2 regions of the Buttiauxella sp. AC142 genome follow, and region 2 is predicted to be linked to the other one. Evidence: riboswitches for the same ligand, from Rfam matches in the RefSeq annotation. Region 2 holds a riboswitch; the other holds the start of a gene.
The links. Region 2 has a riboswitch for cobalamin ahead of btuB (TonB-dependent vitamin B12 receptor BtuB). Riboswitches for the same ligand answer to the same signal wherever they lie in the genome.
Positions count from the first base shown of each region.

Region 1: it holds a riboswitch for cobalamin, as region 2 does, so the genes downstream of both, AC0IWZ_RS13070 (cobyrinate a,c-diamide synthase) here and btuB (TonB-dependent vitamin B12 receptor BtuB) in region 2, are expected to answer to the same signal.

Region 1 covers NZ_CEEDCH010000001.1:2,790,926-2,795,314, forward strand. Annotated here, with positions in the region: gene cbiB (adenosylcobinamide-phosphate synthase CbiB) at 1-889, opposite strand, end outside; gene AC0IWZ_RS13070 (cobyrinate a,c-diamide synthase) at 886-2,268, opposite strand; cobalamin riboswitch at 2,368-2,547, opposite strand; gene AC0IWZ_RS13075 (GHMP family kinase ATP-binding protein) at 2,728-3,588, shown strand; gene AC0IWZ_RS13080 (DUF496 family protein) at 3,722-4,042, opposite strand; gene AC0IWZ_RS13085 (FUSC family protein) at 4,267-4,389, opposite strand, start outside.
Region 2 covers NZ_CEEDCH010000001.1:4,699,136-4,703,524, forward strand. Annotated here, with positions in the region: gene AC0IWZ_RS21910 (YijD family membrane protein) at 1-120, shown strand, start outside; gene trmA (tRNA (uridine(54)-C5)-methyltransferase TrmA) at 166-1,266, opposite strand; cobalamin riboswitch at 1,377-1,564, shown strand; gene btuB (TonB-dependent vitamin B12 receptor BtuB) at 1,632-3,500, shown strand; gene murI (glutamate racemase) at 3,445-4,311, shown strand.

The sequences.
Region 1 (4,389 bases), 1.9 Mb from region 2:
TGAGCGAAATGGTGCGGGGAATGTCTTCAAGCGCGATGCCGCGCTGCTCATCGCCAATCCAGGGTTTCTCTACCCGTTCGCCAAAATAGGTATTGGGACCGCCGAGCCGGATGCCTAACGCGCCCGCGACCGTGGCCTCAGGCCAGGCGCAATTCGGGCTGCTGTGCTGATAGCGGTCACGCCAGCCGATACGTAACGCCTGGCGATGATTCGCGCGTAAGCAAAAGGCCGCGATGGCGAGAAGCAGCCAGCTCAGGCGGGCGGGAATAAAGTTGGCGGCATCGTCGAGTTTCGCGCTGACAAAACCGATGGCGCGGTATTTTTGCGTTTTGTAGCCCACCATCGAATCCAGGGTGTTGATCGCTTTGTAGGCCATGGCTAACGGTGCGCCGCCAATCATCAGGAAAAACAATGGCGCGATGACGCCATCGACGCTGTTTTCCGCCACGGTTTCCACTACAGCTCGGGTGATTTGCGGGCGTTCCAGTTGCGAGGTATCGCGCCCGACAATCCACGAGAGTTTTTCGCGACTCTGCTCAAGCGTGCCATTTTTCAGGGCGCGGTAGACCTCAAGCGCGGCATCGCTCAGGCAACGCGCAGCCAGCACGGTGTAAATCATCCACACTTCGACCAGCCAGCCCAGCCACGGATGCACGAGATTTGCGAGGTGCAATACCCCCCAACTCACGCCCCAGGTGATGCCAACCACCAACAACCACAACACGCCGCCGCCGATTTTCAGTGCGCGGTCGCTTTTACAGAATCGGCGGATGACACGCTGTAAACCGTTAATCAGATTGCCCATCCAGCGCACCGGATGCGGCCAGTTCTGTGGGTCGCCGAGCCAGTAATCCAGTAACCACGCAATACCCCATGCCAGTATCGTCATTGAGAGCGCCTCGCCAGTTTCAACCAGCGATTGAGCATTTCCGGGCGTTGCGCGAAATGCACATGCAGGTAGCTGGCGAAAGTGGCCTCGTGTTGGAAACCACCCTGCCAGCGCGAAATCGCCACGCCATCGCGCCATTTGCAGCAGTCGAGGGCCGCCGGTAATGGGCCGCTGAAATCGGAGTAGTGAAATTCGTGGCCGCGCAGGGTTTCGCCTTTGCTTGCCAGCAAGGTGTCTTGTCGCGCGGTGGCTTCGCAGTAGCCAAACCGGGTCAGGCGTTTACCCATCTGACTGTGGCCAGGCAATACGCCGCACATAGCGTGAGTTTCCCCCTCGCCATCGGTCAACGATTCGCCCAGATACATCAACCCGCCGCATTCGGCGTACAGCGGAATGCGGCGTTGATGGGCTTGTTTGAGGGATTCATGCATTTTGAAATTTGCGGCGAGCGTGGCGGCATGCACTTCGGGATAACCGCCACCCAACCAGATCATCTGGCAATCGGGAACGGCGTTGTCATGAAGCGGGCTGAAACGCTGGATTTTCACTCCGGCCTGCTCGAGCATGTCGAGGTTATCCGGGTAATAAAAGTTAAAGGCTTCGTCTTCGGCCAGCGCGAGGGTTAATCCATCGGCTAAAGCCGCATCCGGTAAGGTCGGCGCTTTGCCCTCTGGCATTGAGTGAAGGCGCGATAACGCCAGCAGATGGTCGATGTTAACGGTTTCTTCGAGCTGTTTTGCGAGCTGTTGCCAGCGTTCGTCCTGAGGAAGGTTTTCTTGTGCCGGAACCAGGCCAAGATGGCGTGATGGCAATGCCACATCGGCCATGACCGGCACTCGCCCCAGCACGGGCAGACCGCAGTAACGGGTAATCGCCTCGGCCAGCAACTGATAATGGCTATCGCTATTGACGCGATTAAGGATGACGCCCGCGATGTTTAACGACGGGTCAAACCGCTGGAACCCCATAACCGTGGCGGCGATAGAGGTGGAGACTGCTTTGCCATCCACCAGCAAAATAACCGGGCAGCCGAGCTGTTTTGCCATTGCGGCGCTGCTGCAATAGTTCGGGTCTGTGCCGTAGCCGTCATAAAGCCCCATCACGCCTTCGATAACCGCCACGTCAGCCTGCTGCATTTGTTGGTTAAACAAACCATTAAGCGTGGAAGTAGGCAACATAAACGCATCGAGATTGCGCGAGGTCACGCCTGACACTGCACTGTGCCAGCCGCTATCGAGATAATCGGGGCCGATTTTGAAAGGTTGGACGCGCAGATGACGCGCCATTAAGGCGCGGAGCAGCCCAAGCGTGACGGTGGTTTTGCCACAGCCGCTGCTGGTGCCTGCAATGACGAATGCGTGTTTCGCTGCCCCTGCCATAGTTGCCTTATTACTTTCGGCAAAAAGCGGATGTCAGCACGTGCGTGCAGCCGGAAGCCGCACGCAACTGATGACAACTGGCTTCCCACCGAAGGAGTTGTTTAAATTAAATGATTCGTCGGTCTTCTGGCTTAGCGTCACTCTCGCCCGCCCTTCCCAATCGTGAGATCAGTGGTTTCGCGGGTTCGTCGGCATCACAGCAGCGGGGGCTGCGGAGGAATTACACCTCCTTCCCAGCCATGTTCACCCCAAATAAGAACGGGTAAAGACATGGCATAAACGAGTCAGTTGTATCGTGCATGACACTCAAACTATCATGCACGTGAATATATAAAAGCTCGAACAGTGTAAAAGCTAATAGATAGCGAGTGTTGCGCTATAACAATTTTTGTTGATTTTTTAAGGCTTATGGCGAAGAAAACAAAATGAGATCCACGATGAAAGAAAGTGGCCACCGTTATGGCTGAAGCGCGCTGCCCGGCGTCCTGCGGCGAATTCATTCAGGGTTGGATTGGCGGCAGCGAAAAGCTGGTTTCATGCCCTATCGACTGGTTTAGCACCGTTGAAGTCCGCGAAGGCGTGCAGTCTGGCGAAGAGCGGCCACGTATGCGCCAGATGCTGGAACAGGTGGTGGCATATTTCGGCTATCCCGCAGCATTAGCAAATAACCTGAGCACGGCTCTGCAGTCCACCATTCCAGTGGGTAAAGGTCTGGCGAGCAGCACCGCAGATATTGCCGCAACAGCCTTAGCAACCGCCCGGCATTTGGGTGAAACACTCAGCGAATCTACCCTTGCCGCTTTATGCGTAAACATTGAACCGACCGACAGCACGATTTTTGTCTTGCCGACGCTGTTTTCCCATCTGAATGCACAGACTCAGTTTAGCTGCCAGCCCGCGCCAGCAATGGATATCCTGTTACTTGAAAGTGATACGACGATTCTGACTGAGGAATATCGGCGTCATCAGCGCGAATCTACATTAATCAGCAATGCCGCAGCGCTCGATGATGCGTGGCTTCGCTTGCAACAAAGTTGCGGGATGCAAGATCCTCGCTTACTGGGAGAAGCTGCCACGCAAAGCGCGATCGCCAGCCAGGCGTTGCTGGCAAAGCCGATGTTTTCGCAGCTGTTGGCGCTGGTCGAAGAGTTTGATTTATTCGGCGTGAACGTGGCGCACAGCGGAAGCGCTGTGGGGCTGATGCTGGATGTTCGCAAACATGATGCTGAGAAATTACGCTGGCAGATTAATCAGTTGGCTATTGATGTGTATTACCCGCGGCAACATCTGGTGAAGATGGTAGCAGGCGGCGTGCGTTGAACTCAGGCGAAAAAAACCGCCATGAATGGCGGTTTCTAAAATTAACACTATTTACCCTAAATAATTCGAATTGCATCAAGGCGGTAAGTGAACGCAGCCAACGCAGAGGCAACCCGAAGTACGACGGGTAAATTTAATCGGCCTTGATTTCGCCCATCACTTTCAATTTTTTGGAAATTTCACGACGCTCTTTAGACAGCTCAGCGTTTTTGATGATGTAGTCATCAACGCGGTCTTCGTAGTCGGTTTTCATGCTGGCGATGATGCCCTGAATAGCTTCGATGCTCATACCTGGCTTGATGTAATCGCTCAGGTTGTCCAGCAGCAGAACGCGTTTTGAGTTATCACGGATCTTTTTCTGCACGTCCTGGATTTCACGTTGCAGTTTGTTTTTACGACGGAACAGACGCACAAACTCAAGCACGTCCTGGAAAGATGGTTTGGTTGGTTCCATTTTTATACCCCTGCTAATTTCATACTTGGATTCGTTAAAACAACGATTCATTAAGTTAACGGTCATACGCTTACCTTAAAGGTAGCGACGGCCGCTGACAATGTCATTCTTCAAGCTGCATGGTGATTAGCTGCAACCCGAACATACAGGCGATGGGTCTCTTTCGCTATCTTAACCTCAAATAGTGCTGAATCGAAACCAGCAATTCATATCAGACTAAGCAATTATTTGCGTAACGCGCGGCAGATCAACTGTGAGAGCAATTCCAGTTGACGGGCAAGCTCAAGGCTCAACCAAACGTAGCCATGAATTGGGGTTTCCTGAAGTTTCCCGTTCGGCCCCTCTTG
Region 2 (4,389 bases):
GTTGTGCGGGCTGAATATCCGTCAATGGGTTCTAACTTCCTGCCAGCGGTACTTTCAGTCGCATTATTGTTCTGGATTGGCTTTAAAGTCCGGGCGCTTAGAACGCAAGTCACTGAATAACATCCTGAGCTAAAAACAAAAACGGACGCCGAAGCGTCCGTTTTGCTATTTGCGTGTTAACCACACGCCGCATTCCATATGGTGCGTGTAAGGGAACTGGTCAAATAGCGCCAGGCGCGACACGTTATGCGTTTCGCACAATGTTTCCAGATTCTCGCACAGGGTTTGCGGATTGCAGGAAATGTAGAGAATGCGCGGGTACGCCTGCACCATCTTCACGGTATCTTTATCCAGGCCACTGCGCGGTGGATCGACAAAAATCGTTTCGCACTGGTAGCTTTTCAGGTCGATGCCTTTCAGGCGGTTAAACTCACGCACGCCATTCATTGCCTGGGTAAAATCTTCAGCTGCCATACGAATGATTTGCACGTTTTCAATTTCATTCGCTTCAATATTGTATTGCGCGGCAGCAACAGACGGCTTGGCGATTTCAGTTGCCAGCACGCGGTTAAAGTTACGCGCCAGTGCCAACGAGAAGTTACCGTTGCCACAATATAGTTCCAGCAAGTCGCCGCTTGAGTCTTGAGTCGCGTCCAGCGCCCATTCCAGCATATGAACATTCATCGCCGCGTTGGGTTGCGTGAAACTGTTTTCAACCTGGCGATAAATCATCTCTTTGCCCGCTACGGTCAAACGCTCGTCGATGAAATCCTGATCCAGCTCGATTTTGGTTTTGGTGGCGCGGCCAATTAAGTGAACGTTGAAACCCTGAGCACGTAGTTTATCGCGCAGCGCCTGGGCGTGTTCTTGCCATTCTTCACCCAGTTTGCGGTGATATAGCAGTGAAACAACCGCCTGGTTGCTCATTGTCGTCAGATAATCAATCTGGAAGAGCTTATGGCGCAGGGCGGGAATATCACGCACGCCGTCGAGCATTGCAGGCATCAACGCGTTGATAAGCGAGCTGGCTGCCGGGAAGGTGTTAACCCTAATGCGCTGCTTCGTCTCTTGGTCAAACATGATGTGGTACAGATCATCTTCATCATGCCAGATGCGGAATTCAGCACGCATCCGGTAATGGCTGACAGGCGAACGGAACACCTCCGGCGCAGGCGCTGCAAAAGGGGCCATCATGCTTTGCAAGCGGGCGACTTTTTCGGCCAGTTGCGCGTCGTACTGTTCAATTGGGAGATGTTCGGGGGTCATGAGCTGATACCTGTTAATAGAGTCAAACTACGCGGCGAATTGTAGGGAATAGGTTCCTGATGTCCAGTGCTGTTGCACTTTGATGTTTATAGACAAACTTATTAACAAAATCGTAGCATAGCGTTTCCGGCCTTTTTATAAGTTAAAAGGGAACCCAGTGCAATTCTGGGGCTGACGCGCAGCGGTAAGGAAGAGCGGGATGAGTGCCATGTGCAGACACTGCTTATATAAGTGGGAAGTCATCATCCATTAACAAACGCCTCCAAGCCCGAAGACCTGCCGGTATACGTCGCAATTTGTCATAACTATCGCGTGCTATCGGTTATGTCTGCGGCATCCTTTTTGGAAAGCGGATGCTTATATAAATGAAGTTAAAAAAACTTTCGCTGTTTACGGCGTTGTCCGTAACGGCTTTTTCAGGCTGGGCGCAAGACAGCAATTCTGATAATAGCCTGGTAGTAACGGCTAACCGTTTTCAGCAGCCGGTAAATACTGTTCTGGCTCCAACCGATGTTGTAACCCGGGAAGATATCGACCAGTGGCAGGCAAAATCGCTTAACGATGTGATGCGTCGTTTGCCAGGCGTGGATATCGCGCAGTACGGCGGCATTGGGCAAGGTTCTTCTATGTTTATTCGCGGAACCAATGCAAGCCATGTGTTAGTGCTGGTGGATGGTATTCCTATCGCTCGCCCAGGAATCTCTAACACTGCTGATATCAATCAGATCCCCCTCTCATTAGTGCAACGCGTGGAATATATTCGCGGCCCTCGTTCAGCGGTTTATGGGTCGGGTGCAATTGGCGGTGTGGTGAATATCATCACGCAGACCGATGAAGAGAAATCGCAAATCAATGCGGGTGTCGGCTCGAACGGCTATCAGCAATACGACGGGGCTTTGCGTCATCGTTTTGGTGACACCGTGGCGACGGTCGCGGGTTCGTATGAAATGACCAAAGGCTTCAACGTCCTGCCGGATTCACCTTATAGCGGCGATAGTGACCGCGATGGTTATCGCAGCAAATCTTTCTGGGGCGGGCTGGAGCATAAGTTCAGTGACGAGTTTGATGGTTTCTTCCGTGGTTACGGATATACCAACAATACCGATTATGACCAGGGCTCGTATGGGTATGCCGGTGGCGGCGATGAAGAGCAACTTTACAACCAGACATTCGATGCAGGCATGCGTTTCCACTCTGGCCTTTACTCTTCTCAATTGTTGGCTAGCTATCAAAAAGTAAAAGACTACAACTATAGCAGCGTGAATGGCCGCTATAACGACGGTACCACTCTCGACAATATGACCCAGCGTAACATTCAATGGGGTAATAACTTTGTTGTAGGAAATGGCTCAGTCAGTGCAGGCGTTGATTGGCAGCAGCAGCGCTTAACGTCTTCAGATACGGCAATGTCTGATACCTATAAGCGCGATAACACAGGTGTTTACCTCAGTGGTCAGCAGCAGTTTGGCGATGTGACGCTGGAAGCCTCTGGTCGTGAAGACAATGACGAACAATTTGGCTGGCATGGCACATGGCAGACGGCGGCTGGTTGGGAGTTTGTTGAAGGGTATCGTGCCACGGTTTCTTACGGCACCGGATTCCTTGCACCCTCGCTTGGGCAGCAGTTTGGTTCGACACGCTTTGGTATCGACTCAAATCCAAACCTGAAGCCAGAAGAGTCTAAACAATGGGAAGCCGGACTTGAAGGATTAACAGGGCCAGTAGATTGGCGCTTGTCGGCTTATCATTACCAGATAGAAAACCTCATTACTTACTATTCTGCTCCGGGATCTTTCGAAGGCAATTACGACAACATCAAGTCCGCGACCATCAAAGGGTTGGAATGGACGGGGAGTGTTGATACTGGCATCTTCACCCATAAAGTGACGCTTCAGTATATGGACCCGCGTGATGACCAGACGGATGAAGTGCTGGCCCGTCGTGCTAAGCGTCAGGCTAAGTATCAGCTCGACTGGAGTATGTTTAATGTTGATATGGATGTTGCTTGGCAGTATTACGGCAAACGCTACGACAACAACACTTCTTCGTATAGCCCGACTCAGCAGGTTTTGCCGAGTTATAGCACTGTTGATGTTTCCGCATCATATCCGGTCACCTCACAGCTAACCGTTCGTGGTAGAATTGCCAACCTGTTCGATAAAGATTACGAGACGGTTTATGGCTATCAAACCCCAGGACGGGAATACTACCTCACTGGCAGCTATACCTTCTAATACACGTCCCACCGTACTGGTTTTTGACTCCGGTGTCGGTGGGCTCTCTGTGTATGATGAAGTCCGGCAGCTTTTGCCTGACCTGCACTATATATATGCTTTCGATAACGTAGCATTTCCCTACGGCGAGAAAAGCGAGGAGTTCATTGTTGAACGCGTGGTAGAAATTGTGACTGCGGTTCAGGAACGCTACCCGCTCGCACTCGCCATCATTGCCTGTAATACGGCGAGTACCGTTTCACTTCCTGCGCTTCGCGAAAAGTTCGCATTCCCTGTTGTCGGCGTTGTACCCGCTATCAAGCCAGCTGCGCGCTTGACGACTAATGGTGTTGTAGGGTTGCTGGCGACTCGCGGCACAGTTCGCCGTCCTTATACTCACGAACTGGTCGCGCGCTTTGCGTCAGAATGCAAAATCGAAATGCTCGGTTCGGCGGAACTGGTGGAGTTAGCTGAGGCCAAGCTGCATGGCCAGCCAGTTGATCTTGAGGAACTGCGTAAAATCCTGCGTCCGTGGCTGAGAATGAAAGAGCCGCCAGATACCGTAGTATTGGGTTGCACCCATTTCCCTCTATTAGAAGAAGAGTTGCTGGAAGTCCTGCCGGAAGGAACTCGGTTGATAGATTCAGGCGCTGCGATTGCTCGTCGTACGGTATGGCTTTTAGAACATGAATCTCCGAATGCATTATCTGCGGATGAGAATATTGCGTTCTGTATGGGGCTCACGCCAGAGATTGCTCAATTAGCACCCGTTTTGCAGCGTTATGGCTTCCCAAGGCTTGAAAAACTGGCAGTTCGCAGCAATTTTGAATAAAAAAACGACGGTTGAAATAAAAATTGAAATTAGGGGTTGTCAGCCTCCGGAAAATCCCTATACTGCGCCTCCACTGAC